DNA from 4 places in the Mesorhizobium sp. M8A.F.Ca.ET.208.01.1.1 genome. Region 1 is predicted to be linked to each of the others. Evidence: riboswitches for the same ligand, from Rfam matches in the RefSeq annotation. Region 1 holds a riboswitch; each other region holds the start of a gene.
The links. A riboswitch is a leader RNA that binds a small molecule or an ion and turns the genes downstream of it on or off. The one in region 1 is predicted to bind cobalamin.
Positions count from the first base shown of each region.

Region 2: another riboswitch for cobalamin. It lies ahead of EN851_RS24030 (aromatic ring-hydroxylating dioxygenase subunit alpha); the one in region 1 lies ahead of bluB (5,6-dimethylbenzimidazole synthase).
Region 3: another riboswitch for cobalamin. It lies ahead of EN851_RS08770 (DUF1636 family protein); the one in region 1 lies ahead of bluB (5,6-dimethylbenzimidazole synthase).
Region 4: another riboswitch for cobalamin. It lies ahead of EN851_RS01585 (DUF1636 family protein); the one in region 1 lies ahead of bluB (5,6-dimethylbenzimidazole synthase).

Region 1 covers NZ_SRUT01000003.1:500,690-508,436, forward strand. The annotation lists gene aroC (chorismate synthase) at 1-1,099, shown strand, start outside; gene ribB (3,4-dihydroxy-2-butanone-4-phosphate synthase) at 1,183-2,283, shown strand; gene EN851_RS19130 (MFS transporter) at 2,303-3,523, opposite strand; gene EN851_RS19135 (TetR/AcrR family transcriptional regulator) at 3,643-4,251, shown strand; gene EN851_RS19140 (hypothetical protein) at 4,339-5,322, shown strand; partial or broken gene bluB (5,6-dimethylbenzimidazole synthase) at 5,490-6,068, opposite strand; cobalamin riboswitch at 6,168-6,350, opposite strand; gene EN851_RS19150 (histone deacetylase family protein) at 6,525-7,451, shown strand; gene EN851_RS19155 (exodeoxyribonuclease VII small subunit) at 7,455-7,706, shown strand.
Region 2 covers NZ_SRUT01000006.1:10,308-18,054, reverse strand. The annotation lists gene EN851_RS24040 (PqqD family protein) at 30-461, opposite strand; gene EN851_RS24035 (hybrid-cluster NAD(P)-dependent oxidoreductase) at 602-1,702, opposite strand; gene EN851_RS24030 (aromatic ring-hydroxylating dioxygenase subunit alpha) at 1,780-3,027, opposite strand; cobalamin riboswitch at 3,142-3,344, opposite strand; gene EN851_RS24025 (DUF680 domain-containing protein) at 3,838-4,038, shown strand; gene EN851_RS24020 (DUF680 domain-containing protein) at 4,112-4,318, shown strand; gene EN851_RS24015 (DUF680 domain-containing protein) at 4,383-4,631, shown strand; gene ugpC (sn-glycerol-3-phosphate ABC transporter ATP-binding protein UgpC) at 4,711-5,823, opposite strand; gene EN851_RS24005 (alpha-glucosidase) at 5,853-7,517, opposite strand; gene EN851_RS24000 (carbohydrate ABC transporter permease) at 7,522-7,747, opposite strand, start outside.
Region 3 covers NZ_SRUT01000001.1:1,705,369-1,713,115, forward strand. The annotation lists gene EN851_RS08750 (MarR family transcriptional regulator) at 1-205, opposite strand, end outside; gene EN851_RS08755 (iron ABC transporter permease) at 355-1,404, opposite strand; gene EN851_RS08760 (ABC transporter substrate-binding protein) at 1,404-2,351, opposite strand; gene EN851_RS08765 (ABC transporter ATP-binding protein) at 2,398-3,186, opposite strand; gene EN851_RS08770 (DUF1636 family protein) at 3,183-3,596, opposite strand; cobalamin riboswitch at 3,686-3,895, opposite strand; gene EN851_RS08775 (AraC family transcriptional regulator) at 4,104-4,937, shown strand; gene EN851_RS08780 (helix-turn-helix domain-containing GNAT family N-acetyltransferase) at 4,946-5,881, opposite strand; gene EN851_RS08785 (DSD1 family PLP-dependent enzyme) at 6,052-7,197, opposite strand; gene EN851_RS08790 (D-arabinono-1,4-lactone oxidase) at 7,194-7,747, opposite strand, start outside.
Region 4 covers NZ_SRUT01000001.1:321,657-329,403, forward strand. The annotation lists gene EN851_RS01575 (cobaltochelatase subunit CobN) at 1-2,479, opposite strand, end outside; gene cobW (cobalamin biosynthesis protein CobW) at 2,498-3,550, opposite strand; gene EN851_RS01585 (DUF1636 family protein) at 3,547-3,981, opposite strand; cobalamin riboswitch at 4,019-4,225, opposite strand; gene EN851_RS01590 (winged helix-turn-helix domain-containing protein) at 4,255-5,454, opposite strand; gene EN851_RS01595 (NADH-quinone oxidoreductase subunit A) at 5,787-6,152, shown strand; gene EN851_RS01600 (NADH-quinone oxidoreductase subunit B) at 6,143-6,724, shown strand; gene EN851_RS01605 (NADH-quinone oxidoreductase subunit C) at 6,729-7,334, shown strand; gene EN851_RS01610 (NADH-quinone oxidoreductase subunit D) at 7,344-7,747, shown strand, end outside.

The DNA of each region.
Region 1 (7,747 bases):
TGGCCATCTTTTCCGCGTCACCACCTGGGGCGAGAGCCATGGCGCGGCGCTCGGCTGCGTGGTCGACGGCTGTCCGCCGGGTATCCGTTTCACGCGCGATGAAATCCAGGCCGAGCTCGACAAGCGCCGGCCGGGCCAGTCGCGCTTCGTCACGCAGCGCCGCGAACCGGACGAAGTGAAGATCCTCTCGGGCTTCGTCCTCGACGAGGACGGCACGACGATGATCACCACCGGCACGCCGGTGTCGATGCTGATCGAGAATGTCGACCAGCGCTCGAAGGACTATGGCGAGATCGCCCGCCAGTTCCGGCCGGGCCATGCCGACTACACCTACGAAGTCAAATACGGCATACGCGACTATCGCGGCGGCGGCCGCTCCTCGGCGCGCGAGACGGCGGCCAGGGTCGCCGCCGGCGCGCTCGCCCGCAAGGTGGTGCCGGGCATGGTGGTGCGCGGTGCGTTGGTGTCGATGGGCGAAAAGTCGATCGATCGCGCCAACTGGAACTGGAATTTCATCGGCGATGCCGAGAACCCGTTCTTCACCCCGGATCCGGCTTCCGTGCCCGTCTTCACGCAGTACCTCGACGGCATCCGCAAGGCCGGCTCCTCGGTCGGCGCGGTGATCGAGATCGTCGCCGACGGTGTGCCTCCTGGCCTCGGCGCGCCGATCTACGCCAAGCTCGACCAGGACATTGCCTCCGGCCTGATGTCGATCAACGCCGTCAAGGGCGTCGAGATCGGCAATGGTTTCGAGGCCGCCCGCATCACCGGTGAACAGAATGCCGACGAGATGCGCATGGGCAATGACGGCAAGCCGGTCTTCCTCTCCAACAATGCCGGCGGCATCCTCGGCGGCATCTCCACCGGGCAGGCGATCGTCGCGCGCTTTGCCGTCAAGCCGACCTCGTCGATCCTGACGCCGCGCAAATCCATCGACAAGGACGGCAACGACGTGGAGGTGATGACCAAGGGTCGCCACGACCCCTGCGTCGGCATCCGAGCCGTGCCGATCGGCGAGGCCATGGTTGCCTGCGCCATCGCCGACCACTATCTGCGGCACCGAGGACAGACAGGAAAGGGAATAGGCGGTAGGGATTAGGCATTAGGCCAGTCTGCCCGCCCGAAAGAGCCAAAGTTTCCTTTCCCGACTGCCTATTTCCTCCGAGCGAAGCGAGCATTTCCATGCCTTACGACCAGAAGAAGATCGTCGAAGCCATCCGGGCTTTCGAACGCGGCGAGATCGTCGTCGTCATGGACGATGATGGGCGTGAGAACGAGGGCGACCTGATCGTCGCCGCCGTCCACTGCACGCCGGAGAAGATGGCCTTCATCGTGCGCAACACGTCGGGCATCGTCTGCACGCCGATGCCGCGCGAAGAAGCCAAGCGGCTGAACCTCGCGCCGATGGTCGCCGACAATGATTCGGCCCACACCACCGCCTTCACCGTCAGCGTCGACTTCAAGCACGGCACGACGACAGGCATTTCAGCCGACGACCGCACGCTGACCGTGCGCAATCTTGCCAACGGCAATGTCGGCGCTTCGGATTTCGTCCGCCCCGGCCACATCTTCCCGCTCATCGCGCGTGAAGGCGGCGTCTTGATGCGCTCGGGCCATACCGAGGCGGCCGTGGATCTGTGCAAGCTCGCTGGCCTGCCGCCAATCGGCGTCATCTCGGAACTGGTCAACGACGATGGCACCGTCAAGCGCGGCCCGCAGGTACAGGCTTTCGCGGAGGAACACGGCCTGAAGCAGGTTTCGGTCGCCGATCTGATCGCTTACCGGCAACGCAAGGAAACGCTGGTCGAGCGCGTCGCCTGCTCCGACATCGAAACGCTGGGCGGCAAGGCGCAGGTCTTCACCTACACGCTGCCCTGGGACACGATGCATCACGTCGCCATCGTCTTCGGCGACATCCGCGACGGGGAGGACGTGCCGGTGCGGCTGCATTCGGAGGACGTGGTGACCGATGTGTTCGGCACCAGCCACCGGCTCGACGCCATCATGAAGGCGATGGGCGAACGCAAGCGCGGCGTCATCGTCTATCTCAGAGAGGGCTCGGTCGGCGTCGCCCACCAGGAGCGCAATCGGCCGATGTCGGGCGACCGCGAGGACCATGAAGAGGCGCGCCGGCGCGAGAGCGAATGGCGCGAGATCGGGCTTGGCGCCCAGATCCTGAAGGATCTCGGCATTTCCTCGATCAACCTGATCGCCTCACGCGAGCGCCACTATGTCGGCCTCGAAGGCTTTGGCATTCATATCGCCAAAACCGAGATTATCTGAGCTCAACAAACCCTGGCGGTCATTCGGCAGGGATTGCCGCCTCGCATCCTTCCAACTCGCATTCGTGGGTGGCGAGGCTGCGCTGGCCGAGCAGCACCGTAACCAATGCGATAACGCCTGATGCAACCGAAACCCAGAACCCGTTCTGGGCGCCGAACGCATCCACCACCGCGCCGGCGGCGAAGGAACCGAGCGCCATACCGATGCCGATGCCGGTCATCACCCAGGTGATGCCTTCGGTCAGCATCGCTTCCGGCACATGCCGTTCGATCAGGCCGAAGGCGGTGATGAAGGTCGGCGAGATCGCCACGCCGCTGATGAACACGGTCAGCGCCAGCAGCGGCACCGTACCGGCGGTGAGCGGCAAAAGCGTGCCAAGCGCGACAAGGGCGACCGCGATTGCCAACTGGCGTTGCAGCGGTGCTTGCAGGTTGAGGGCGCCGACGATGATGCCGAGCACGAACGATCCCAGCGCATAGACGCCGATGACAAGGCTGGCGGCGCCCGGCTGGCCGAATTCCCCAGTGATGGCCACCGTGCTCACTTCCGTCGTCGCGAAGGTCGCGCCGATGAAAATCAAGGCAAGGGTGATGATCTGCACCGGCCGCAGCCTTATTGCCGAGCCGCTCGTGGCACGGTCCACCGGCCGCACCTGCGGTTCGGTCGAGCGCTGCAGGATGAAAGCCGTTGAACCGATGGCCAGCAGCACGGTGCTGACCAGGACGCCGGCTTCAGGAAAGAGGCCCGCACTGAGTCCCACCGACAGCGAGGCGCCGGCAATATAGACCAGCTCGTCCGCCGCCGATTCGAAGGCGAAGGCGGTATTCATCTGCGGCCGTCCTCTGAAAATCTCGGTCCAGCGGGCGCGCACCATTGCCGGCATGCTCGGCATGGCCGCGGCCGCCAGTGCCGAGACGAACAGCGTCCAGACCGGCCAATCCTGATTGGCTGCCACGATGAGAACCGCGAAGGCGATCACGGTGATGATGGTGGTGGGGACCACGATGCGTGTCTGGCCCAGACGGTCCACCAGCCTTGATATTTGCGGCGCCACGAAAGCGTTGCCCAGCGCAAAAGTCGCCGAGACCGCGCCGGCCAGCCAGTATTCGCCACGCGTCTGAGACAGCATCGCCACGATGCCGATCGGTGCCATGGCGATCGGCAGGCGCGCCAGGAAGCCGGCGGCCGCAAAGCCTTTGGCTCCGGGGGCGCGAAAGATTTCCGAATAGGGGTTTTGCATGGCGGGTTCCTCGACAAAGGATGAAGCGACAATTACATACGATGCGTATGAATGTCAGATAGTTCATACGTAGCGTATGTCAATTGGCATACGAGGCGTATGTGAATAGGTCCAGAACCATGCACAAACCCCGCAAGGAGATGATTGCCGAGACGCGAGCCAAGCTGATCACGGCGGCCCGCCAGGCTTTCGGCACCATTGGCTACGCCGAAGCGTCGATGGACGATTTCACCGCGTCGGCCGGGCTGACACGCGGTGCCCTCTATCATCATTTCGGCGACAAGAAGGGGCTGCTGCAGGCGGTTATCGCCGAGATCGACGCGGAAATGGCCGCCCGGGTGAATGAGGTCGCGTCGAGGGCGCCGACCCGCTGGCAGCATTTCGTCGACGAATGCACGACCTACATCGAAATGGCGCTGGAGCCGGAAATCCAGCGCATCATGTTCCGGGATGGCCCGGCCGTGCTGGGCGATCCGGCGCAATGGTCGAATGCCAATGCCTGCGTCGGTTCAATGACCGATCATCTGACGGCGCTGCAACAGGAGGGGATGGTGGTGCCGGGCGTCGATCCCGAAACGGCGGCGCGGTTGATCAACGGTGCGAGCAGTCAGGCCGCACAGCGGATCGCCAACTCGAACGATCCCGAAGCGACGTCGAGGAAGGTTGTGGCCGCGTTCAAGCAATTGCTCGAAGGCCTGCTCGAGAAACCGGAAGCACGGCCAAACTGAGCCGCCGTGGCGCTTCCGCCACCGCCCGCAATTGACAATAGCCGGTTTGGGCGCATCCTCCACAGCCACCTCTGGGGGATTCGGGGCATGTGGGATTTCGATATCGGCAGGTCGGTGTCCATCATGATGCGGACCTGGCCTTTCATTGTCTTTCGCATGATCGTCTATTTCGGCATCACACTGGCCTACATCATGGCCACCGGCACCGGTGCCTCGGTCGGCTATGGCGTCGGCCATATCTCCACCGATCCCGACGGACCGTTGTCCTTTGCCCTTTGGGGCGGCGTGGTCGGATTCGGCGTCGTCTCGATCGCTGTCTATTGGCTGCGCGAATACATCCTCTACGTCGTCAAGGCAGGCCATATCGCCGTCATGGTGCATCTGATCGACGGACATGACGTTCCCGACGGCCAGAACCAGATCGCCTACGCGAAAGAGGTTGTGACCGAGCGCTTTGCCGAGGCGAACATCCTTTTCGTCGTCGACCAGTTGGTCAAGGGCGCCATCCGCGCCATCACCGGCCTGCTGGGCGGCATCGCGGCCTTCCTGCCCATTCCGGGCCTGAGCGGCCTGGTCTCGTTCCTCAACACGGTGATCCGCCTGTCGCTGACCTATGTCGACGAGATCATTCTCGGTTACAATATCCGCATCAATTCGTCCTCGCCCTTCGAGACGGCGCGGCAAGGCGTGGTGCTCTACGCCCAGAACGGCAAGACCATGGTCAAGAACGCCGTCTGGCTGGCGGTCATCATGTGGGGCGTGTCTTTCGTGATTTTCCTGCTGATGCTGGCTCCGGCAGCCGCCATTCTTTATGTCATGCCCGGGCAACTCGCCGGCTGGGCTTTCGTGCTCGCCATCGTCTTTGCCTGGGCTTTCAAGGCGGCCTTCATCGAGCCATTCGCCATTGCCTGCCTGATGCAGGTCTATTTCAAGACCATCGAGGGCCAGGTGCCCGATGCCGCCTGGGACGCCAGGCTGGCCGAAGCCTCGTCGAAGTTCCGGGAACTCAAGGACAAGGCGCTCTCCACCTTCGGCGGCTCGCGCTGGGACATGGCCGGCGCGACGCGCTGATCGGCGGGGCTGGCGGGCGCACCTGCGACGGTGTCGAGGCGCGCCACCGCCGATTTGAGCGGTGCCTCACCCTGGCCGCAAAACGTCTCGCTCATGATCAGGTCGGGCAGCGGCAGGCGTCGGCCCCAGCCATGCGTTTCGAGGTCCGGTTTCGGCGCGAACTCCGAGACACGACCGACGCAGAGATAGGCGATCGGCGTCACGTGATCGGGGATAGACAGCAGGCTGTTCAGCGCTTGCGCCTCGATGATGCTGACCCAGCCGACGCCAATGCCTTCAGCGCGCGCGGCCAGCCAGAAATTCTGCACCGCGCAGACCGTGCTGTAGAGATCCATTTCCGGGTTGTGCCAGCGCCCCAGCGGCGAGCCTTTCGAGCGCTCGCGGTCGCAGGTGATACAGATGTTGAATGCGCTTTCGCAAATGCCTTCGAGCTTGAGGTTGCGGTAGAGCGCCTGCCGGTCTGCCTCGATTGCCGGCAGTTCTTGCTCGCGCGCGGCAAGGAACAGGTCGCGCACCTTCGCCCGTCGCGCGGCATCGCGGATGACGATGAAATTCCAGGGTTGCATGAAGCCGACCGATGGCGCGTGGTGGGCGGCAAGCAGCAGCCGCGCCAGCACTGCATCGTCGATCGCCTCCGATGTAAAATGGCTGCGGACATCGCGCCGCGTGAACATGGCGCGATAAACCGCGTCACGCGCTATCTGATCAAATCCATCGCCCATTGGAGCGGTCATGGCTTCCGGCATCGCTTGTCCCCTTGCGATTGCAGCAGTTCAAATTCTCAGAGCGAACTTTGCGCGTCCAAGAGGACCCACATCGCTCTGATGTCATCCGCCTGACCATGCGGATGACGATGCCTGCCAGGCCGGTCTTCTGGCTCGGGATCAACCCGCGTCCGGTGCCTTCCCGTCATCGACAGTGGCATTTACCGGCGCGGTCCCCCTTACAGCGTTGGGCACGCCACGGAATTCAACCGTGTTCCCGATTCTCCCGCCGGAGCATTTGCAGCCAAGTGAAATCATTTGGCGTCGCAGAATGCGGCTAAAACAAACAGACCGGCAGGCACCAGGCAGTGTCGGTCACCTTACGCCGAAGCCCCGGCGTCGCCAATCCCCGCAGCGACGCCAACGCAGGCGTGATTTTCCCCAGCGATCAAGCCGCCATGCATGGCCATTACGGCGCCGGGGCACTAGATAGGGGAGATGGCTACCCGTCTCTACACGCACCCCGTCTTTCTCGAACACATCACCCCGCCGGGTCACCCCGAGCGGCCCGACCGCCTGCGCGCCATCGAGCGCGTGCTCGACGACGAAGCTTTTGCCGCGCTCGACCGCGTCGAGGCACCGCAAGGCGACGAGGCGACGATCCTCTATGCGCATCCCGCCGATTTCGTCGCGCGTGTCCGCGCCGCCATCCCCCACGAAGGCATTGCCCACATCGACGCCGACACCACCGCCAGCCCGAAGAGCTGGCAGGCCGCGATCACGGCGATCGGCGCCGCCAACGCCGCCGTCGACGACGTCTTTGCGGGCCGCGCCGACAATGTCTTCGTCGCCGCCCGTCCGCCCGGCCACCATGCCGAAAAGACCACCGCAATGGGCTTCTGCTTCTTCAACACGGCGGCGATCGCTGCCCGCTACGCGCAGAAGAGGCACGGCGCCGAGCGTGTCGCCGTCGTCGACTGGGACGTGCATCACGGCAACGGCACGCAGGATATTTTCTGGGACGATCCGTCGGTGCTCTATTGCTCGACGCACCAGATGCCGTTGTACCCAGGCACCGGGGCGAAGAACGAGACCGGTGCCGGCAACATCGTCAACGCGCCGCTGGCGCCACAGACCGGCAGCGAGGTGTTTCGCGATGCCTTCCTGTCGCGCGTGCTGCCATCGCTCGACAATTTCGCCCCCGACCTGATCATCATTTCGGCCGGCTTCGACGCGCACCACCGCGACCCGCTGGCCGAGATCAATCTGACCGAGGACGATTTCGACTGGGCGACCGGCCAGTTGATGCAGCGCGCCGCACGCCACGGCGGCAACCGGCTCGTCAGCCTACTCGAGGGTGGCTACGATCTGCAGGGATTGGCATTTTCGGTCGCCGCCCATGTCGGGCGACTGATGAAAGGATGAATGATGAGCGGTGAGATCAATGAAGACGTCAAGGCGATGAGCTTCGAACAGGCACTCGACGCGCTGGAGAAGATCGTCGATGATCTCGAGCGTGGCGACGTGCCGCTCGACCAGTCGATCCGGATCTACGAGCGTGGCGAGGCGCTGAAGGCGCATTGCGACCGGTTGCTGAAGGCAGCCGAAGACAAGGTCGAGAAGATCAGGCTGTCGCGCGATGGCAAGCCGGTTGGAACCGAGCCGCTCGACGCGGACTAAGGCTCCGAGCAGCCTTACCGATTTTTGGACACGATCATGAT
Region 2 (7,747 bases), on a different contig from region 1:
CGCCTTCCATCACGGCTGCGGCCGGCCGATCAGGAAGCCTGCTTGACCGCCGGCCAGCCAAGGGGTTCCTCGACCTCATGGATGGGATCAACGACGATCAGGTCCGCGAGGTCGTCGTGGATGCTGACATTGAGCGGCTCGCTGGTGGCGGCAAGCTCGGCTTGCAATTCGCCCGGCAGTGGCTGCGCCGCCGCTTCCGAACGCACCAGCAAACCCAGTTCGAGCAGCTGCGATATGAAGTGTTCGAGTTCGGCCTGGCTTATTGTCGAGCCGCCCGCGGCCAGCCCGATCAGAGCCTGGGCGTCCGCTCCGGACGAAAGCACCTGCCACGCCTTGCTGCCGGAATCGGAGAAGCCGAAATATTTGCCATTGGCAAGGTTGAGCACCACGGCCTCGCCATCGAAGGATTCGAAAACGATATCCCGGCTCGCAACCGCATAGGCATGGGATTCATGCTTCATTGTTGCCCCGCTTTACATCCCTGCCCGCCAGCAGGACCGCTTCCACCGACAACGCCTGTAGACTTTCGGTCGTTCCTTGGCAAGGTAACCTTTGCCGGCAAGGCGCCGACATTTCCGGGATCAGTCGAAGGACGGGCGGATCAAGCCTCGATTTCCAGCGCCGACAATGGCTTGGAACAACAGGCCAGGATGAAGCCGTCGTCGATCTCATGATCGAGGATGCCGCCATTGTGGCTCATCTCGACGCTGCCGGAGACTTTCTTCACCTTGCAAGTTCCGCACAGGCCGAATTCGCAGGCCGCCGGTATCCGCACGCCCGAGGCGCGCGCGGTCTGCAGCACGGTCTGGCCGGCGACGCAGTCGGCGTCGACATCCGAAAGCGCGAAGCGGATCGGCGTCGCGGCTTCGACGGAAATTGCCGCGCCGTCTTCAGCCGGCGCGGCAAACGGTGCCGGGACTTCGTCCACGGTCGGCGCGGCAAAGCTTTCCTGATGGTACTTTGCCATGTCGAAGCCGGCGGCTTCGAGCATGCCGCGCACGGCGCGCATGAAGGGATCGGGCCCACAGCAGAAGATTTCGCGTTCGCGGAAATCGGGTGCCAGGAGCGGCAGCCGGATGGCGTCGATGCGGCCCATATGGCCGTACCAGCCCTCGCGGCTCGACCGCTCCTCGATCATGAAGCCGAGCGACAGGCCAGGCATATGGCCGCCGAGCAGTTCGAGTTCCTTGCGGAAGATGATTTCTTCCGGGCGCCGCGCGCAGTTGACGAAACCGACATCGGTCCATGGCGCACAGTCGTTCAGCCAGCGCAGCATCGACATCATCGGCGTCACGCCGGAGCCGGCCGAGACGAACAGATATTTCGCCGCCGGATGGCTGTGCAGTGAAAAGTCGCCGCCCGGTCCATAGGCCTTGACGTGCGAGCCGGGCGCCAGGTGATCGAACATCCAGCGTGTGCCGATGCTGCCCGCCTGCGCCTTCACCGTCACCGCGATCGAGAACGGCCGCGACGGCGACGACGACAGCGTGTAGGTGCGCATCAGCGGCCCATCCGGCGTCGGCAGTTCCAGCGTCACGAACTGGCCCGGCTTGTAGCGGAACCAGGTCTGGTTGTCGGACCGGAAGGTGAAGGTCTTGACGTCGGGCGCCTCGTCGCTGACACCGGTCACTTCCAGCACCTGCAGCCTGTCGTTCCAGGGCGCCATCTGGTCGAGATGGCGATAGAGGCCAAGGTCGGTCATCGCATTCATCCCTGCATACCTTTCATTTTGCGGATGTCGTGATCCCAAAACCGCTGCACACTTTTGGGTGACATGCGCTAGGCGACGCTGCGCAGCGCCGGCCGCCCGCCTTCGGCCAGGCGCGGACCGATGAAGCGGGCATACCAGTCGACGAACTGGATGACGCCGCCTTCATGCAGCTCCGAATACGGGCCGGGTTCATAGGCCGGCGACAGGATACCGAAAGCGTTCTCCTCGACGATGCGGCGATCCTGGTCGTTGGTCTCGGTCCAGACATGGGTGAGTTCGGCGAGATCGTAGTCGACACCCTCGACGGCGTCCTTGTGCACCAACCACTTCGTCGTCACCGCCGTTTCGGTGGCGCTGACCGGCAGCACGCGGAAGGTGACGGCATGATCCACGAGGATGTGGTTCCAGGTCGTCGGGTAGTGATAGTGCATCAGCGTGCCGATGCGGTCGGCCGAAACGCTGTCGGACAGGTCCTTCCTCACCGCCCGCTTGCCGGTCATCGTGTAGCTCTGGGCGTCGCGCAGCAGCGGCGCGCGGGTGGCGCGGTATTGCCCGGCCGGGTCGATGCGGAATTTGCTGGGCAGGCCAACAGCTTCGCACTTCGCCCAGTGCGCCAGCATCTCCGGATCGCTGTCGGCGCCTTGCACGCCGGTCACGGTCGGTGCTTCCGGGAAGGTCTTGCACAGTTCGGGATGATTGCCCGCGCAATGATAGCATTCGCGGTTGTTTTCCCAGACCAGCTTCCAATTGCCCTTCTCGATGATCGTGCTCTCGAAGGCGATCTTGGCCTCGCTCAGCCGGTGCGGCTTGAGATAGGGCTCGATCATCGCCCGCATCGGCGCGAAGTCGGCCGGCTCCTTGGCCAGGCAGATGAAGACATAGCCGGCGACGCTTTCGCAGGCGACCGGCTTCAGCCCGAACTGGCTCTTGTCGAACCCCTCGGCCATCTGGCGGGCGAACAGCAGGCGCCCGTCCAGCTCATAGGTCCACTGGTGATAGGGACAGACCAGTTTGGCGGCCATGCCCTTGTCGCTGTTGCAGACGCGGCTGCCGCGATGGCGGCAGGAATTGTGGAAGGCGTTGATCTTGCCCTGCTGATCGCGCACCAGCACGATAGGATAGTCGCCGACCTGCACGGTGATGAAGCTGCCCGGCTTGGGCAATTCGCAATCATGGCCGATGAACAGCCAGTCGCGATACCAGATCAGCTCCATGTCGAGCTTGAAGTAGTCCGGGTCGGTGTAAAAAGGCTGTTCCAGCGAAAAGCCTTGTCTGCGGCTGTTCAAGAGCCTCAGCATGTCGTTGCGCGCGTCCATGTCCTGTCCTCATTTTCAAGGACTGAACTGGTGGTGATTGAGGAAGGACTGGACGCAGATCGGCGCAAAGCCGGACAAACACCATCCGCCTCTTGACCGCCCACCGCGATCAGTCGAGTTCTAGCCATCTCGGGCTGGTTTCCGGGCTCTGGAGTCGTCCTTACGGACCATCGCGACACCTTCCCAGGCTTACGCCCAGTGGTCTCCCGTTGCGACTTGAACTCCACCACCGTTGCGGGGGCAGCGCCGGAATCTGACCGGCTTCCCAATTCTCCGCTCCGTCGTCACGCAGCGGCACCTGAGATGCCTGATCTAATCACGGCAGGGTTTGCGACATCGGCATGAAAGCGACATCGCATCCATGCGGCGCGACACGCATGCTGGAACGTCGTGACAGGGGTCGCATCATCAAATTGCCTTCTGTCGCCAGGCGCGCCGGCACCGTTTTTCGACCCCTTTGCCGGGGGCGAAAAGGTTAACAGTTTCGAAAAGTGACTATTAGCAGATTCTAAAATCGAACCGAACGGTTCGTTTCTGTTGACGGTGCGTGCAGGACGGTGTGAACGCCGAGCCTCCGATACAGTTGGTGATCGGGGTGCCATTTTTAGCTAACTGATTGATATAACGACAGAAAATAACAGATGTGGAAATCACTGGCACAATTTCAAGTGGTAGGGTCATGGTCCACGCTGAACAACTTCGTGATTGGAAACAGCAGAGGTGCTCTCCCACATCGGGGCGGTCCGAACGACGCGATTTTAATCCCAAGACACGCCGCTAGACGGACGGAAAAATACTGGAGTACCCAAAATGAAAAAGATTGTTCTCACTGCCGCCGCCCTTCTGGCCATTTCCGGCAGCGCCTTCGCTGGTAGCGACCATTACGGTTCGAACGCCGCCACCCCCGCTGCCACTGTCGACAGCTCGTACACCGCTTCGACCAGCAAGTCGGAGCCGGCTGCTCAGACGCCTGCCCAGGGCGCCGACCACAATCTCTTCGGCAACAACTAACAGCCGATCCCCGGCTTGCGGCGGGGCGACCCTGCCGCGCGGGGTGGATGCCACAAATTCAGGAGTACCTAAAATGAACAAGATCCTCATTGCCGCCGCCGCCGTCCTGGCCCTCTCCGGCAGCGCCTTTGCCGGCAGCGACAACTACGGTTCGAGCGGTGCCAACCAGGCGGCTGTCACGTCGACCGACAACGCGAACACCGCATCGATCGGCAAGTCGGCTCCGGCCACCGAGGCGCCTGCCCGGCCGGGTAGCGATCGCAACCTCTTCGGCCGTTGACGCCTGTTGCGAGTGGCGGGCTCGCTCGCCACTCGTGGAATTCAAGACGTTAGGAGTATTGGAAATGAACAAGATCCTCATTGCTGCCGCCGCCGTTCTGGCCCTCTCCGGCAGCACTTTCGCCGGCAGTGACAACTATGGCTCCAATGGCGCCAATCAGCCCACTGCATCGTCGACCGTCAATGTCGATACGTCGCATACGGGTTCGGTCCGCAACAGCGACTCACCCATCTACAAGCTGCTCAACTCGTCCGGCGACGTGCAGAAGTCCGCCCCTCACGGCGCAGACCGCAATCTCTTCGGCAACAACTAACCAGCCGTCGTGATGTATAAAAAGAGAGCGGCGGGCCAGCCCGCTGCTCTCTTTTTGCGTTGTCGAGACATGGCTGGCCTCAGGCGGCTTTTGCTTCCGCTTCGTGCAGCGCGAACGACCGTCCATCCGCATCGAAGATATGAAGGTCGCCGGCATTGGCGGTCAACTGTAGCGTCGAGCCGCGCTTGATCTCGACATTGCCCGGCAGCTTGGTCACCAGCGGCAGGTCGGCACGGCCGATGTCGATATAGACCAACTGAACCTCGCCGAGTTGCTCGACATAATCGACCGTCCCCTCGAACAGATAGTCCGCACCACTGGCGATCGCGAGATCTTCCGGCCGCACGCCGAAGCTGACCGCCGCTCCCTTTGCCGAAGCAGGCGTCGCGATCGGCACCGTCGCCTTGCGGCCGCCGACATGGCTGATGATGGTCGGATTGCCCGTCTTGTCGACCGTGGCCGGCAGGACGTTCATGGCCGGCGAGCCGATGAACTGGGCGACGAATAGGTTGCCGGGGTTCTTGTAGAGCTCCATGGGCGTGCCGACCTGCTCGATGTGGCCATCCTTTAGCACCACGATGCGGTCGGCCAGCGTCATCGCCTCGACCTGGTCGTGCGTGACATAGATCATGGTCGTGTTGGGCATCGATTCCTTGAGCTTGGCGATCTCGATACGCGTGGCGACGCGCAGTGCCGCGTCAAGGTTCGACAGCGGTTCGTCGAACAGGAACACTTTTGGATTGCGCACGATGGCGCGGCCGATGGCGACACGCTGACGCTGGCCGCCCGACATCGCCTTGGGCAGGCGGTCGAGATATTTGGTCAGCTGCAGGATTTCGGCGGCCTGCCGCACCCGTTTGTCGATCTCGGCTTTGCTTTCCTTGCCGATCTTCATCGAGAAGGCCATGTTGTCGTAGACTGTCATGTGCGGATAGAGCGCGTAGGACTGGAACACCATGGCGATGCCGCGCTTCGATGGCGGCACGTCGTTGACCACCTGGCCGTCGATCTTGAGTTCGCCCGAGGTGATTTCCTCAAGCCCGGCGATCGAGCGCAGCAAGGTCGACTTGCCGCAGCCCGACGGGCCGACGAAGACGATGAATTCGCCCGATTTGATGTCGAGGTCGATGCCGTGGAGAATGTTGAGATTGCCGTAGGACTTCTTCACTTGTCTCAAATTGACATCGGCCATTGATTTCCTCCCAGTGGTTCCTCAGATGTTCAGCCTATGCGCCCGAACCAGACGCCGTAACCGCCGAGTTCGACCGTACCGGTGCTTGCCTGCCCGGAAAATCCGTGTCCCGCCAAAGGTTGCAGGGTTCGGTTGCCGAGGTCAACCTTCGCCGGCGCGGCGCCCAGATTGAAGACGCAGACGATCTCCTCATTGCCCGCCCGGCGGGTGAAGGCGACGGTGTCGCCCTGGCTTTCGATGAAGCTGATGTCGCCCTTGGCCAGCGCCGGATTGGCACGGCGGAAGGCGAGAAAGCGCCGGTAATGCTCAAGCAGGGAGGTTTCGTCACCCTGCTGCACGTTGACCGCCTGTGACAGGTGCTTGGCCGGCACCGGCAGCCAGGGCTTTGCCTGGGAGAAGCCGCCATTGCTGGCGCCGCCATCCCACACCATGGGCGTGCGGCAGCCGTCGCGGCCCTTGAATTCCGGCCAGAAGCGGATTCCGTAGGGGTCCTGCAGGTCCTCGAAGCGCAGGTCGGCCTCTCCGAGCCCGAGTTCTTCGCCCTGGTAGATGCAGACCGAGCCGCGCAGCGACATCAGCAGCGCCGAGATGACCTTGAGATAGGCGGTCGGGTCTGCTTCGTCGGCGGCCCAGCGCGAGGCCGGGCGCATCACGTCATGGTTGGAAAACGCCCAGCACGACCAGCCGTCGCTGGCCACCTTGCCAAAAGCCTCCAGCACCGAGCGGACCTTGGCGGCGCTGATTTTTTCCGGCGCCAGGAAGTCGAAGGAATAGCACATATGCACGCGCTTGCCGCCCGCGGTATAGGCGGCGACCACGTCCAGCCCGCGCTGCGAATCGCCAACTTCGCCGACCGCGGCGGTCGCCGGATACTCGTCGAGCAGCGCCCGGAAGCGCTCGAGGAAGGCGAGGTTCTCCGGCCGGCTCTTGTCGTAGATATGGTCCTGGTAGTTGTAGGGGTTGACCGCCGGTGCGGTCTGGTCGTTGCGCTCTTCCGGTGGCAGCGGCGGGTTGTTTTCCAGCCCCTGGCTGTGGAAGTAGAAATTGATGGTGTCGAGGCGGAAACCGTCGACGCCGCGCTCCAGCCAGAAGCGGGTGACGTCGAGCAGCGCGTCCTGGACTTGCGCGTTGTGGAAGTTGAGGTCGGGCTGCTCGGCCAGGAAATTGTGCAGGTAGTATTGCTGGCGACTGGTGTCCCATTGCCAGGCCGAGCCGCCGAAGATCGACAGCCAGTTGTTGGGCGGCGTACCGTCGGGCCTTGCGTCCGCCCAGACATACCAGTCGGCCTTCGGATTGACGCGGCTCGAGCGGCTTTCCTTGAACCAGGGATGGATGTCGGCGGTATGCGACAGCACCTCGTCGATCATCACCTTGAGACCGAGCCGGTGCGCCTCCGCCGTCAGGGCGTCGAAATCCGCCAGCGTGCCGAACATCGGGTCGACGTCGCAGTAATCCGAGACGTCGTAGCCGAAATCCTTCATTGGCGATTTGAAGAAAGGCGAGATCCAGATGGCATCCGCGCCAAGGGCGGCAATGTAGGGCAGTCTGCCGATGATGCCTTTGAGGTCGCCAATGCCGTCGCCATTGGAGTCCTGATAGCTGCGTGGATAGATCTGATAGATCACCGCGCCCCGCCACCAGTCGCGGTCGATGGCGGGGTCTGGTTTCGAAGTCGCCTTCAAAGCCGATTGCATTGTCTCAACCTCCTTTCACCGAGCCGGCCAGCAGCCCGCGGACGAAATAGCGCTGCAGCGAGAAGAAGACGATCAGCGGCACGATGATGGTGATGAAGGCCGATGTCGTCAGGATCTCCCAGTTGCCGCCGCGCGAGCCGAGCAGCGCATTGAGCTTGGCCGTCAGCACGATCTGATCGGGCGCCGTTCCGAGGAAAACCATTGCCACCAGCAGATCGTTCCATACCCAG
Region 3 (7,747 bases), on a different contig from region 1:
GGCGTGAGACGCTGATCGGCTCGATTTCGAGCAGTTCGGCGAGCCGCGCCTGTGCTACGCCCGCCTCCTTGGCAACGCGGACCAGAAGCCGCCATTGCGCCGAAGACAGGCCGAGCCCACTGGCGCGCGCCTCAAAGCGCTTGCGCATCAGGCGCTGCACGTCGTGGATCAAAAATCCCAATCTGTCGATGCCATCTGAAACCATGAGCGATAGATATAATAAGCGTGCTTACTATTCAAGATGCCACAGCGCGATGAAAGCCGGCAAAATGCGCATGGCAGGCCTGCAATCCGATCCTGGTTAGCGGCAGATGAACGTGTACCCGTGCGTAACAACGCTCGGAGGGCACGTCTTCACAGGCGGTTTCGGACAACCATGGTGACGACGAAGAACGCGCCGAGCGAGCTGGTGATGATGCCGATCGGCAGTTCCTGCGGCGGCAGCAAGGTTCGGGCCAGGAGATCGCTTGCCAGCAGCAGCACCGCCCCGAACAGCGCACAACTTGTGATCAGGCGCAGATGCAGTGGACCGGCCAGCGGCCGCGACAGATGCGGTATCATCAATCCGACAAAGCCGATCACGCCGGCGACCGAGACGAGGATTGCCGTCGAGAAAGCGGCCACGAGAAATGTCGTCCTGCGCATGCGCGCCACCGGCACGCCTAGACTCTCGGCGGCGCTCTCACCGGCGAGGAAAGCGTCCAGGCTGCGATGGCTCCACAGCCCGTAGGCCGCGATCGTGCCGGCGCCCACCGCCCCCAGCCACGCATTGTCCCAGCGCGCCAGCCCGAGCCCGCCCATGGTCCAGAACAGGACCGAATGAGCCGCGCGCTGGTCACCGGCAAAAACCAGATAATTGGTCAAGGCCGTGAACATGAAGGAAACGGCAAGACCGGCGAGGATCAGCCGCTCAGGACCTTGCCCCCTCACCCGCGCCACCAGCAAAAGCACGATGGAGGCGGCGAGGATGCCGCCAGTGAACGCAGCCACGGGCAAGGTCCAGATGCCGAAACTGTCGCCGAACACGGTAATGACGGAAACCGCGCCGGCGGCGGCCCCCGACGACAGGCCGAACAGGAAGGGGTCGGCAAGATCGTTACGGGTCACCGTCTGCAAAAGCGCGCCGACGATGCCCAGCCCGCCGCCGACACAGATCGCCAGGATCGTGCGCGGCAGCCGCAGGTCGACGACGATCTTGCCGACCGGGCCCGATATCTCAGGCTCGTCCAGTCCGACGGCACGGCCAAGGGCGGCGATGACATCGCTCAGAGGTATCAGCGTCGAGCCATAAGCGATCGACAGCAGCGCGAGAGCGACGAGCGCCACCGCGCCCGCCGTCATGGCCAGCGTGAAGGCCCTGTGCCCTGAAAGCGCGCCGGATTTGTGCTCTCGGGCAAGATCCATCAGAACGCTTCCGGATGCATCGCCCTGGCGATCTGGCCGATGGCTTCGATGTTCGCCGGTCCTGGTGTCAGCTCGGCATAACGAAGCGCCACGAAGCGCTCGTTCCTGACCGCGTCCGTCTCCTTCATCGCCGGGTGCGCCTTCAGGAAATCGAGCAGTTTCCTGTAGCCGCCGCCGTCCTGATAATCGAGCAGGATGAGGAATTGCGGATTGCGCGCCGCCACCGTCTCCCAGTCCGTGTTGCCCCAGCTCGTTTCCAAGTCGGCCATGATATTGTCGCCGCCGGCCGCCGAGATCATGGCGCTGGGGATGGCGAATTTTCCCGCGGTAAACGGCTTGTCCTCGCCGGAATCGTAGAGGAACACGCGTGTTCCCTTCGCGCTGCCGACCTTGGCGCTGATCTCGGCGAGTTGCGCCTTCCAGCCGGCAACAAGCTGTTCCGCTTCTGCCTCCTTGCCGAAGATCTTGCCCAGCTTTTCGACGTCGCCATAGAGCAGGTCCATGGAGGCGACCGGGCGGCTCTTGTCGAGGTGGACGCAGCTTTCGGTCAGTACCAGCGTCTTGATGCCGTGCGGAGCGAGCGTGTCGGGCGTCACGTCGCCGCCGGGCTTCATGCCGTAGTACCAGCCGGCGAAGAAGAAGTCGGGCTCGACGGCGACGAGGTTCTCCAGGGTCGGATATTTCGGCGCCAGTTCGGGAATGGCACCCTGTTCGGCCTTGAATTCGGGGCCGACCTTGTACCATCCACTGATGCCCGTCAGGCCGACGATCGAAGGCTGCAGCTTCAGCGCGAAGGCCATCTCGGCCATGTTGAGATCATGGATGACGGCGCGCTTCGGCGGAGCGTCGAAGGTCAGCGGCTTGCCGCAGCTGTCGACGGTGACGGGGAAGGCGAAGGCCGTCGAGGCCAGCAGCGAGAGGGCGAGCGAGAAGGCAAGGCGTTTCACGGATTTGCTCCTTAGTTGAACTGTGTCGGACGATGAGGGGCGTTGATCAGGATGGCGGCGAGGCGCGGTTCGGAAGGTCGAACACCGTCAGTTCGCGATCCTCGGTGGGATGGCGCAGGCGAAACACGTCGACGCCGAAAATCTCGCGGATCAGCTGTTGCGTCAACGCCTCGTGCGGCGGCGCCAGCGCCTGCAGCCGGGCTTCGTTCATCACCGCGACCCTGGTGGCGAAGGGTGCCACCAGGGTCAGATCGTGCAGCACCGCGATAACGGTCATGCCGAAGCCGGCCACCAGTTCGAGCAGCTGCGCGCGGGCGCGCGGGTCGAGGTGGTTGGTCGGTTCGTCGAGAAAAAGGATCTTGGGCTCCTGCGCGATGGCACGCGCAAGCTGGGCGCGCTGGCGTTCGCCACCAGACAGCGAGCCGATGCTCCGGCCGAGCAACGACAACAGGCCGGTCCGGCGCAGCGCGTCCACCACAATGTCGCGTTCCTCGCTCCGGCCCCTCAGGCCGGCATGCGGGACGCGGCCAAGCTCGACATAGTCGATCACCGCCAAACGCGGATCCGGTTGGTCGCTCTGGCCCACGACGGCGATATGCCGGGCCCGCTCGGCGGGCGAAATCCTGTCCAGGCGCCGCCCGCCAAGCTTCACCTCTCCGAAGCTCGGCCTGAGCATGCCGGACAACATGCGCAGCAACGTGGTCTTGCCGGCGCCGTTGGGGCCAATGATGGCAAGGCGGTCGCCTGATGTCACCGACAGGCTGACCGCATGGACCAGATGCCGGCCATTCGCTATCGCGCCCAGGTCGCACGCATCGAGAAGCGGCGTTGTCATCGACTGCCTTCCGCCAGCTTGCCCGCCCCCGGAATGCGGGCAAGCGTCTTGCCGGCCAGGCGCGGCGGACGTTGTCCGGAATTGCACCAGCCGTCGGCAAGCGAAGCGTAGAGCCGGGCGAATCGCACGAGGTCGGCGGCGTCGGCCTGCGCGTCGATCGACCCGAAGAGATAGGCGGCCTTGCCTGGTGCCTGGAAAGCCACCGTCAGGGGACGCGCGCAACCCGCCATGCAAGCCACGCCCTCGACCGTGAAACCATGCGCCACGTCAGGCTGGGCCGAGAGGCGGGAGCGCAACTCGGCGCACAAACCTTCGCCCGACCTGACGCCGGTCGGCACGTCGCGGCAAAGGGTGCACACGATGATCTGGTGCATCGGGCTGGGCTGAATACGATCGATTGCGCCGTCCAACTTCACGTCACTTTCAAAACTGGCGACGGAAGGATGTTGGTCGACCGGCCGACAAGACCGATGTCCACGTCTCCTCCCGGCACACCCCGTCCGGTCAACTCAGTGATGGCAGGTCTCCTGGCTCACGGGTCTCTGCGCAATCCTGCCTTCCCAGCCTTGCCGGCCAGTGGCGTTCCGGATCTTGCTCGCCGCTTACAGTTGCGGGGGCAGCCGCGGCCTCGACCCAAAAACCGGGTCTCACCGCGTTCCCTTTTCACCCCTCGCCTTTCGGCTCGGGGACCATCACGAGTCGCAGCCTATGCCGCGAGCGAATTCGAGGCAAGGCGATACCTCGTTTTGTTATAACAGAACTCATACGAGAGCAAGCCTGCCGTCGGCATGGGCGCGGACGGACTTTGCGTCCACGCCTGTCAGCGTTGCCGTTTTCGATTTTGCGCCATGCGCAATTTCGATCAAACTGGCCGGGCAACGAGGCGCCAGAGTGAAGACGCCACATGCGAGGAGCACATGAACCCGACCGAGAAAGCGCTATGGTTTGTCGAAAGCCATCTGCCGGAGGCTGTTACGCTCGACGACGTCGCCCACAGCAGCGGCGTGTCGCGCTTTCATGTGACGCGCGCCTTCGGCGCCGCCACCGGCCGTTCCGTCATGGGTTACATGCGCTCGCGCCGGCTGACCGAGGCGGCGCGCAGGCTCGCCGGCGGCGCGCCCGACATACTGTGCGTCGCGCTCGACGCCGGCTACAACTCGCATGAGGCTTTCACCCGTGCCTTCCGCGACCAGTTCGGCACCACGCCGGAACTGGTGCGCGCGCAAGGTTCGACCAAGACACTCGATCTCGTGGAGCCTATCTTGATGGACCATACCCTGCTCACCAGCCTTGAACCACCGCGCTTCGAGACCAGCCGACCCTTCCTCATCGCCGGCTTCGGCGAGCGCTACAGCTGCGAATCGAGCGCCGGCATTCCGATGCAGTGGCAGCGTTTCAGCCCTTATATCGGCAACATCCCCGGCGAAGTCCCAGGCGTTTTCTACGGTGTCTGCCTCAATGGCGACGATGCCGGCAATTTCGACTATGTCGTCGGCGTCGAGGTGTCGGACTTCTCCGACCTGCCGAAGGAATTCTACCGGGTGCATGTGCCGGCGCGGAAATACGCCGTTTTCACGCATCGCGAGCACATCTCGACCATCCGGCGCACGATCAACACGATCTGGAACAGCTGGCTCCCGGCCTCCGGCCATGAAATCGCCGACGCGCCGGAATTCGAGCGCTATGGGCCCGAATTCGATGCCCGCACCGGTAATGGCGGGCTGGAGATCTGGGTGCCGGTCAAGGCATAGAGGCGCCGCTACAGCTCCAGATCCCAGTTCTGGCCAACCAGATCCTTGCCGAAGGAATGGTGAGGCTCTTCCTCGGTCAGCTTGAAACCGGCCGCCTGGTAGAGGTGCCGGGCCGCGGTCAGAATGTCGTTGGTCCACAAAGTCAGCGTCTTGTACCCCCTGGCGCGGGCAAAGCCGATGCATTCCTCGACCAGCCGTTTGCCGATGCCGAGGCCCCGCGCCGACGGTTCGACATAGAGCAGCCGCAGCTTGGCCACCTGATCCGACTTGCGCACGACGAAGACCGAGCCGACGACCTCGCCTTCCCGCTCGGCGATCCAGCCGCGCTCCCATTTCGGATCGAATTTCTTTACGAACTCGCCGAGGATCTCAGCGACCAGCGCCTCATAGGTTTCGTCCCAGCCATAGTCCTGCGCGTAGAGCATGCCCTGGCGGCGCGTGACCCAGCCGATGTCGCCAACCTCTAGCGGCCGCAGGATGTAAGGCACCTTGGGTTCGGGTCTGTCGCCGAGCAGGTCCTGAACGATGCGCATGGCCTTGACCAGCCGATCCTGGTCGACGGGCGCCAGTCGATCGAGCAGCGCTCGCACCTGGTCGTGCGAATCCTGGTTGAGCGGCGCGAAGGCTTCCCTGCCCGCCGGCGTCAGCGCGATCGAGGCGCGGCGCGCGTCCGCTTCGGTGGCTTCGCGCTCGACCAGACCGCGCTCTTCGAATTTTTTGAGCAAACGGCTGACATAGCCGGGGTCGAGGCCGAGATCGCGCACCAGGTCGCTGGCGACGAGCCCGTCGCGATGGGCAAGCTCATAGAGCACCCGCGCCTCGGTAAGCGAAAAGGTGCTTTTCAGCCAGCCTTCGTCGAGCACACCGATCTGGCGGGTGTAGAAGCGGTTGAAGGCGCGCACTGCGTCGATGCGTTCCTTGCCGGGGTGGTCGTGGATCGTCATGGCAGTCCTCCTGTCGTGGACAGGATCAATCATTTAGTTGACTTAGTCAATAAAGTCATTGCAACGAGGCGCTTCACAACTTCGTCATTCTAGGAGAAGGAGCGAAGAGGAGCGCAGCCCCTAGAATCACGACATCGCAAATGCAGGCGCCAATGGCGAACGCCGAAACGTCACCCCATCGGCAGCACCGGCCAGCGGTCGACGATCCTGCCACGGGAAAGCACCGCGATCGGTCCGAGCTGCTGCAGCACGGCTTCGCTCTGCGTCGGCCGCAGGAATGCATGGTCGCCGGGCCTGACAACGGCCTCGGCGGGCAGGCCCATGAATTGCTGGTTGGAGGACAGGCCAAGCAGGCCGTTCGTCGTCATGCCTTCGGGAAACACCGGTTCGGCCATCCATTTGCCGCCATAGAGATAGCAACCCTTGCGCGGAAACCGGCCGAGCGCCTGGAGCAGACGCGAAACCGCCGGCGGGCCGGGCAGCATCGGCTCGACCACTTTCAGGATCGGCGTCGCAATGAAGGCCGCCGGCTGAAAGCCATCGAGGCCCGGCGTGTCGAAATCGCCGGGCAGCACGAAGGCCGAGCCCATCGACACTTCATTGGCAGCGCCGCCATGATGAAGCAGCGCTGTCTTGCTGCCGCCAATGTTCAAGATATGGCGCTGGTCCATGCCGAGGCGCGCCACGAAAGCGGCGGCTCGTTCCGAGGCTTTCGCCAATGCCCTCGCCGGCCCGCCGAACAGGCCGGGTATATTCGGCGCATGCGCTTCATAGGCCATGACGCCTTCGCAGCGCAGCCGTTTGTGGGCCGGCAGCGCCTTCAACGCCTGCGAGAGGGCTTCCGGTTCGGCGAAGCCGCCGCGATGCAGTCCGACATCGATTTCGAAAGCAATCCGCAGCTCGACGCCGAGTTCGTCGGCGAGCGCGCCATATTCCGTCAGCCTCTGCTGTGTATCGATCAGCCAGCATACCCTCGACCCGGCTGCGTTCCCCTTGGAAAGCGCCGCCCTTGCCGCGCCGACCGGCATCGGCTTGCCGTAGAGGAGGTCCGCATCCGGAAACGCGCTCAGCACCGCCTCGCTGATCGGCGGGTGGAAGGTCATGAAGCGGTGGGTACCAAGCGCCTTGCCGATATGGGCAAGCAACGGCAGGCAAGCGAGCGACTTGTCGACCAGCCGCACGGCGAGGCGGGGATCGAGCCTTTGCTTCACCAGGGCGATGTTGCTGTCCAACCGGTCGCGGTCGAGCAGCAGGCAGGGTTGGAAGATGCCCGCCTGCTTCAGCGCATCCGAAAGCGAGGCGAAATAGGCTTTCATTGGTCGATGCCGAAGAGATCGGCGATATAGGGCGAGACGAAACGGTTGTGCGGGTCGATGTCGCGGCGCACCGCAATCGCATCGTCCCAACGCGGATAAAGCTTTTTCAGGTCGGCCGCTTTCAGGCTGTGCATCTTGCCCCAGTGCGGCCTGCCGCCATATCTGCGGAAGATCGGCTCGGCCGCGCGCATGAATGGCAACGGATCGTTCGCCGCGTCGTGGTGGATGGCGATGGAACAGGTGAGCCTCTTGTGGAAGGGCGAGAGCCAGAATTCGTCCGATGCCACCGACCGCACCTCCATCGGGAAATAGACTTCCGGAAAATGCTTCTCGGTCAGTTCGATGATCTCGGCCAGCGCCTTCGGCCCCTCCTCGAAGGGAAGATGATATTCCATTTCGTTGAACCTGGTCTGCCGGTCGCTGGCATAGACGTTGAGCCAGTCCTGCACATAATCCTCGGCCGGCACCTTGGCGACCGCGCCCAGGATCAGCCGGCGGCGCAGCGACGGCAGCCAGGCAAGCCCGGTGCGCAAGCGGCGCAGCGTGCGCA
Region 4 (7,747 bases), on a different contig from region 1:
GCCAGTCGCCATGCGACTGCAGGTAGCCGCGTACCACTTCTACCGCCGCCGCCTTGCCCAGGTCGTAGGCGGTCGGCGTCGGCATAGTGCGCGGGTCCGAGGTGAACAGGTTGCGGCCAGTGGGCAGCACGTCGGAGCGGCCCCGTGCGGGCGCGCCAGCCGGGCCGGCCTTGACGTGACAGCCATCGAGCGCGGCGAACAGCGCCGACTTCTCGGCTGCCGCGCTTTGGCGGCGCATGGCATCCGGCTCGCCCTCGGGCGCGCGGCCGTAGATATGCAGCCCGTCCTTGATAGCGAAATCCTTGAGATCGCAGAGCCAGGCGTCGATGCGGCGCAGCGCTTCGTCGGGCGCATCGGTTTTGGCGACGCCGGCTTCGGAGGCAAGGCCGGTCTTTTGCGCGGTTTCGACAATCAGCCTGGCGAGACGGTCGCGGCGGCGGCGGTCAAGGCCATCGGCCTGGGCGTATTCATCGACCAGGCGTTCGAGCTTGTGCTGGTGCTCGTCGAGACCTGCACCGGCGAGCGGCGGCGGCAGATGGCCAAGGGTGACGGCGGCGATGCGCCGTTTGGCCTGCGCCGCCTCGCCTGGATTGGAGACGATGAAGGGATAGATGACGGGCAGGGACCCGGTCACGATCTCGGGGAAGCAGTTTTGCGAAAGCGCGACGGTCTTGCCGGGCAGCCATTCCAGCGTGCCGTGGGCGCCGACGTGGATCAAGGCATGGACGCCGAGCGATTTGCGCAGCCAGAGGCCGAAGGCGATCAAGGCGTGGCGCGGAGGCAGTGTCGGGTCGTGGTAATCGGCGCGGCGATCGGCGGAACGGCCGCGATCAGGGGCGAGTGCCACGGTGATGTTGCCGAAGGTTGCGGCACGGAAGGGGAAGTTTGCTGAGGCTGGCGCTTGAGCGCCCCCCTCTGTCCTGCCGGACATCTCCCCCACGAGGGGGGAGATTGGCAACTTCGGCGCCCGTTCTTTAACCTTCGAGATTGGCGAAAGCGGAGATGCGGGCACAATCTCCCCCCGTGTGGGGGAGATGTCCGGCAGGACAGAGGGGGGCGCCTCGCGCAAACCTGTCTCCTGATCTGCTCTGCCCCACGCGGCGTCTACCGCGGCAATTGCCGATGTCGGAAGCTCAATAGAAAAGGCACCATAGTCGTCGAGCCCCAATCGATCATTGCCGTGCTCCAGCAGATCCAGCAACGCGCGCGGTGTTTGCGGAATCCCCTCAACGGCATAGCCCTGTTCGCTCAAGTCGTGCAGCATCGCCAGCACACTGGACGGCACATCCAGCCCGACCGCATATCCGGTGCGGCCAGGAGCGCTGGGATAATCGGGAATCAGGATCGCCAGTTTGCGCTCTGCGCGCGATGTCTCCCGCAGGCGGATGAAGGCCGCAACGCGCTTAGCCACCTGCGTCACACGATCCGGTTCCGGCCGGTTGGCCAGCGCACGGTGGCCAAGCGCCGGATCGACATCGCTCTCGCCCTTGAAGGAAATGGCGCCTGCAAGGATGCGGCCGTCGAGTTCGGGCAGCACGACATGCATGGCAAGGTCGGCCGGCGCCAGGCCGCGCTGGTTGTTTTCCCAGACATCGCGGCGCGTGGTGGCGACGATGACCTGGAAGACGGGTACGCCGGCGCGGTCGAACAGGGTTTCGACGCCGGGTTCGGCGCCCGAAGCGAAGGCGGTCGCGGTGATGATGGCGGCAGGTTTCAGCGATGCGATGGCATTTTCGACGAACGCCAGGGACACAGGATCCTTAAGGCTGGAAACGAAGATCGGGACCGCTGCCAGTCCCTGGGAGCGCAAGGCCTCGGCCAGCGCATCGATCGGGGCAACGTCGGCCGCGAGCAGCATCGAGCGGTAGAAGAGGATAGGGACGATGGGAGCGCCGACATCTGAAAGGTCCGGCTCCTCCGCGACCCCCAATCCAGACTGATAGTAACCGGCCTTCGGCACGCTGACCGGACTGGCGACGGACGTATCCTGTCCAGCCAGGCCTGCCAGCCTCCGAACCAGCGCGCTCATATTGGCCGGGCCGCCCTCTCGGAAATAGCCAAGCAGGCCGTCGAGTTCGGCGCGTGGCAGCGTCGAGGCTTCGATCAGCCTGAGATCCTCGTCATGGCTTTCACCCGGAAGCAGCGCCAGTTTGATGCCGCGCTCACGGGCAATCACCGCCAGCTGGTCGCAGCCATAGCGCCACCAGTCGTTGCCGCCGAGGATGCGCACCAGGATGACCTTGGCATGGCGGGCGACGCTGTCGATCCAGAGGTCGACGGACATGGGATGGCGCAGGTCGCGCAGTGCCGCAAGCCGCATGGAGGGCAGGCGGTCGGCGTCCGCCTTCCACGCCGCCGCCAGTCCGGCGAGATCGCTGTCGGTGAAGGACAAGGCCACGATATCCGCCGGCGTCTGCCTGAGATCGACAGGCTCGGCGAGGTCGTCAAGCGAAGCGGAGGTCGTGGTGAGGATGTGCATCGCGGTCCGTGTCTGAAATCAGCCGGCGAGGATACGTTCGATCGCCGGACGGTTCAGCCCCTTGAGACCAATGACGACCAGGCGCGAGCGGCGGTCGTCCTCGGCGCTCCAGGCACGGTCATAGTAATGATTGACGCGTGGGCCGACGGCCTGCAGCAGGAGCCGCATCGGCTTGCCGCCGACCTCGACGAAGCCTTTTACACGCAGCACGTTTTCCTGTTCGGCGGCCTCTGCGACACGTTTTGCCAGATCGTCGGGATTGGCGATCGAGGGAATGTCGACGATGAATGTGTCGAAGTCGTCATGCTCGTGGTCGAATGCGCCGTCGTGATGGGACTTGCGGTTCTCGATGTCGTCCTCGACGGCAAGACCAAGCCCGAGCAGCACCGAGGGATCGACCTTGCCATGCGACGTCGGCACGATCTTCACCGCGCGGGCGGAGTGTTCGTTGACGATGGCGTTGGCGCGGGCCGAGCCCTCGGCGTCCATCAGGTCGCTCTTCGACAGGATGATCAGGTCGGCGCAGGCGATCTGGTCCTCGAACACCTCTTCGACCGGATCGTCATGGTCGAGGCTTTCATCCCCGGCGCGTTGCGCCTGCAGGGCTTCCATGTCGTTGGCGACGCGGCCTTCCGCAAGTGCGGGACCGTCGACCACGGCGATGACGCCATCGACGGTGACGCGGCTTTTCACCGTCGGCCACTGGAACGCCTGGACCAAAGGTTTGGGGAGGGCGAGACCGGAGGTTTCGATCAGGATGTGGTCGACCTTCGGCGTCAGCGACAGGATCTGGTCGAGCGCTGGCACGAAATCGTCGGCGACGGTGCAGCAGATGCAGCCATTGGCCAGTTCGACGATGTTTTCCTCGGGGCAGGTGTCGATACCGCAGCCCTTGAGGATTTCGCCGTCGATGCCGATATCGCCGAATTCGTTGACGATGATGGCAATCCGCTTGCCGCCGGCATTTTCCAGGAGATGGCGGACCAGCGTCGTCTTGCCGGCGCCGAGGAAGCCGGTAACGACGGTGCAGGGAACGCGGGAGAGATTGCCGGCCGAATTTGGAGCGGTCATATCAAGTCCTTCAGCATGTCGAGAGGAGGGATGCGGGCAACGAGGCCGCGCTTGAGGCTATCGGGCCGGCCGCGCCAGGGAATGAGGCCGTCGGTCGAGGTGGCGAAGAGTTTCGCGCCGGCGACGAGATCGGCGCCGCTGGTTGTGGTCAGGTCGCCGAACACATAGCTCCAGCATCCGTCGCGCAGGATCGCGGCGCTCAGCCTGCGCTTGCAATTGCCGAGGCATTCGACCGTGCGGATGCGAATTTGCTCGCCCGAGGCGGCTTGGCGGGTATCTTCAGCCAGAAGTTCGCCGGCCCGGGGATGGGCGTCGGAACCGGTCTCGTCGCGACAGGAGGCGCAGACGATGACAGTGATGCCGGCCAGGGAATCATCCCCGCCGGACGAAATGTCCGTTGTTTCAGCCGAGAAACTGCTGTCGCGATCCAAATCAGGCTCCTTGCCCGGAAAACCCGCCGGGCGATCGGATTCTTGCATTCCAGACGGCAGGTCTCCTGGCTCGCGGGTCATCGCCTTGGGTAGCCGCCTTCCCGGGACAATCCCAGTGGCTTTCGGCCTTGGCTCTTCGCTTACAGTTGCGGGGACAGCCGCGGATTTGGGCTTTTCGGCCCGCACCGCATTCCCTCTTGGCTCCTCCCTTTGCCGAGAGGAGACCGTCTGGATCGGATTTAGGCTCTTGCGGGCAGCGGTGTCAACGCGAGCTTACGACACCGCGATGTCGGACAGCGCCGGGCCGAGGTCGCCGGCAGGCGTCACTTCGATGCGTTCAAGCCCAAGCCAGCCCTGCATCTGCTTCAATTCCTCGAAAAGTTCAGCGGCGGTTTCAGGCGGCGCGCCGGGCTCGGCATAGGCGGCATGGACGCGCAGGACACTGGCCGGCCGGTCGGCTTTGAGGTCGACGCGCGCCACGATCCTGTCGCCAAGCAGGAAGGGCAGGACATAGTAGCCGTATTGGCGCTTCTCGGCCGGGGTGTAGATTTCGATGCGATAGTGAAAATCGAACAGCCGCTCCGAGCGCGAGCGCTCGAAGACGACGGGATCGAACGGCGCCAGCAGGGCGCGGGCCTCGATCTTGCGTGGCAAACGCGCATCCCTATGAAGGTAAGCTGGCTTGTCCCACCCCTCGACACGGACCGGCAACAACTCGCCGAGTTCGACCAGTTCCTCGAGCCGGCCTTTCATGTCGGCGGGGGAGAGCCGGAAATAGTCGCGCAGGTCGCCTGATGTGGCGATGCCGTGGGCGCGGGCGGAAATGCGCAGCAATTCGCGATGTGCATCCTCGGCCGCCGGTACCGGCAGGTCGAGGATCGCTTGCGGCAGCACCCGCTCGGGCAGGTCATAGAAGCGCTCGAAACCGCGCCGGTGCGCCGTGGTGATGCGGCCGGCCCAGAACAGCCATTCGAAGGCGTGCTTGGCGTGGCTCCAACCCCACCAGCCGCCGGAGCCTTTCTGGCCTTCCAGCGCCGAAGCGGCGATCGGGCCACGATCGACGACCTGGCGGTAGATCTCTTCTATATAGGCAGCGTGCTCACGGCCCCATTTGGCCAGCCCCAGATACATTTCATCGCCTTGCTCGGCGCGCTGCATGCGCCAGCGCATCAGCGGGTACGTCTCGACCGGCAGGAATGAGGCCTCGTGTGCCCAATATTCGAACACCGTGCGCTTGCGCGTCACGGCGGCGTTGTCGAGCAAGGCGACGGGATAGGGACCCAGACGCGAATAGAGCGGCATATAGTGGGCACGCACCACCGCACTGACGGAATCGATCTGCAGCAGGCCGGTGCGGGACAGGACGCGGGCGAAATGGCGGCGGTCGGGTGTGCCGGCGGGGCGGGGATCGAGAAACCCCTGGGCTGCGAGCGCGATGCGCCGGGCGGCGGCAAGCGAGATCTTTTCCTTCATGCAGGCGTCACTCTGAGGTGCTTTGACAAAGGTGTGATGGGTGATTCCAGCCCATGCTAGCAGGGTTTTGGCGGCAACCCTGTCAGGAGAGAAAAGTGGAGTAAAAAGAGAAGGAAATCAAACAGGAGCCTATGAGACCAGTTTCTCCCGGAATGCCGTCCAGCTCGTTGTTTTGAACAAGGTTTGACTTGCTTCGCTGGAAGTGCTGCGCTAACCCTCGCCGCGTTGCAGCATAGGCTCCTTAAAACGGTTCAGCGGTTAAACTGTCACGCTTCCGCATTAAGGTCCGCTGCTGTAATCAACGTGGATTGGCGCCAACGGAAAGCCGCTGCATGAACGCACTCCTCAGTTCGTACCTGCCCATCGTCCTGTTCATCGGCGTGGCGCTGGTGGTCGGCCTGGCGCTGCTGGTCGCGCCGTTCCTGGTGGCGTACCGCAACCCCGATCCCGAAAAGCTTTCCGCCTACGAGTGCGGTTTCAACTCGTTCGACGACGCCCGCATGAAGTTCGACATTCGTTTCTACCTGGTGTCGATCCTGTTCATCATCTTCGACCTCGAAGTGGCCTTCCTGTTTCCCTGGGCGGTGTCCTTCTCGAAGATCGGCATGCTCGGCTTCTGGTCGATGATGGTGTTTTTGGCAGTGCTGACCATCGGCTTTGCCTATGAATGGAAAAAAGGAGCGCTGGAATGGGATTGAACGACAGTTCAGGTACCCTCGTCGCGCCAAAGCCCAAGGGCATCATCGATCCCAACACCGGCAGGCCGGTGGGGGAGGACGATCCCTTCTTCCTCGAAATCAACAATGAGCTTGCCGACAAGGGTTTTCTGGTCACCTCGACCGAGGCGCTGATCACCTGGGCGCGCAGCGGCTCGTTGATGTTCATGACCTTCGGCCTGGCGTGCTGCGCTGTCGAGATGATCCACACCTCGATGCCGCGCTACGATTCGGAGCGCTTCGGTGTCGCGCCGCGCGCGTCTCCGCGCCAGTCCGACATCATGATCGTGGCCGGCACGCTGACCAACAAGATGGCGCCCGCGCTGCGCAAGGTCTACGACCAGATGCCGGAGCCGCGCTACGTCATCTCGATGGGCTCCTGCGCCAATGGCGGCGGCTATTACCACTATTCCTATTCGGTGGTGCGCGGCTGCGACCGGGTCGTGCCGGTCGACATCTATGTGCCCGGCTGCCCGCCGAGCGCCGAAGCCCTGCTCTACGGCATTCTTCTCCTGCAGAAGAAGATCCGCCGCACCGGCACGATCGAACGGTAAATCCATGGCCGCATCCCTTAGCGAACTGTCGACCTATCTCGGCGAGAAGCTGCCTGGCCGCTTCAGCGACGCTGTGCTCGCTTATGGCGAGCTTACCGTTCACGTCGAGCCGCAAAACCTGATCGAGGTAATGACCTTCCTGCGCGACGATGCGCGCTGCCAGTTCATTTCGATCATCGATGTCTGCGGCGCCGACTATCCGTCGCGGGCCAAGCGCTTCGACGTCGTCTATCACCTGCTTTCGCCGAAGCAGAATGTCCGCATCCGCGTCAAGGTGCAGGCCGACGAGGAGACGATGGTGCCGTCGGTCACCGGCGTCTATCCCGGCGCCGACTGGTTCGAGCGGGAGACCTACGATCTCTATGGCGTGCTGTTCTCGGGCCATCCGGACCTGCGCCGCCTGCTGACCGATTACGGGTTCGAAGGCCATCCGCTGCGCAAGGACTTCCCGCTGACCGGTTTCGTCGAAGTGCGCTACGACGACGAAGCCAAGCGCGTCATCTACGAGCCGGTCGAGCTCAAGCAGGAATTCCGCAATTTTGATTTTCTTTCCCCTTGGGAAGGCACCGATTACGTGCTGCCCGGGGACGAAAAAGCCAAGACGAATTGAGGCGCCAGAATGGCTGAAACCTCCGTCCGCAATTTCAACATCAACTTTGGACCTCAACACCCTGCGGCGCATGGTGTATTGAGGTTGGTCCTTGAGCTCGACGGCGAAGTCGTCGATCGCGTCGATCCGCATATCGGCCTGCTGCATCGCGGCACGGAGAAGCTGATCGAGGCCAAGACCTATCTGCAGGCGGTGCCTTATCTCGACCGGCTCGACTATTGCGCGCCGATGAACCAGGAACATGCCTTCGCGCTTGCCGCCGAGCGCCTGCTCGGCATCGAGGTGCCGAGGCGCGGCCAACTGATCCGCGTGCTCTATTGCGAGATCGGCCGCATCATGTCGCACATCCTCAATGTGACGACGCAGGCGATGGACGTCGGTGCGCTGACGCCGCCGCTGTGGGGCTTCGTCGA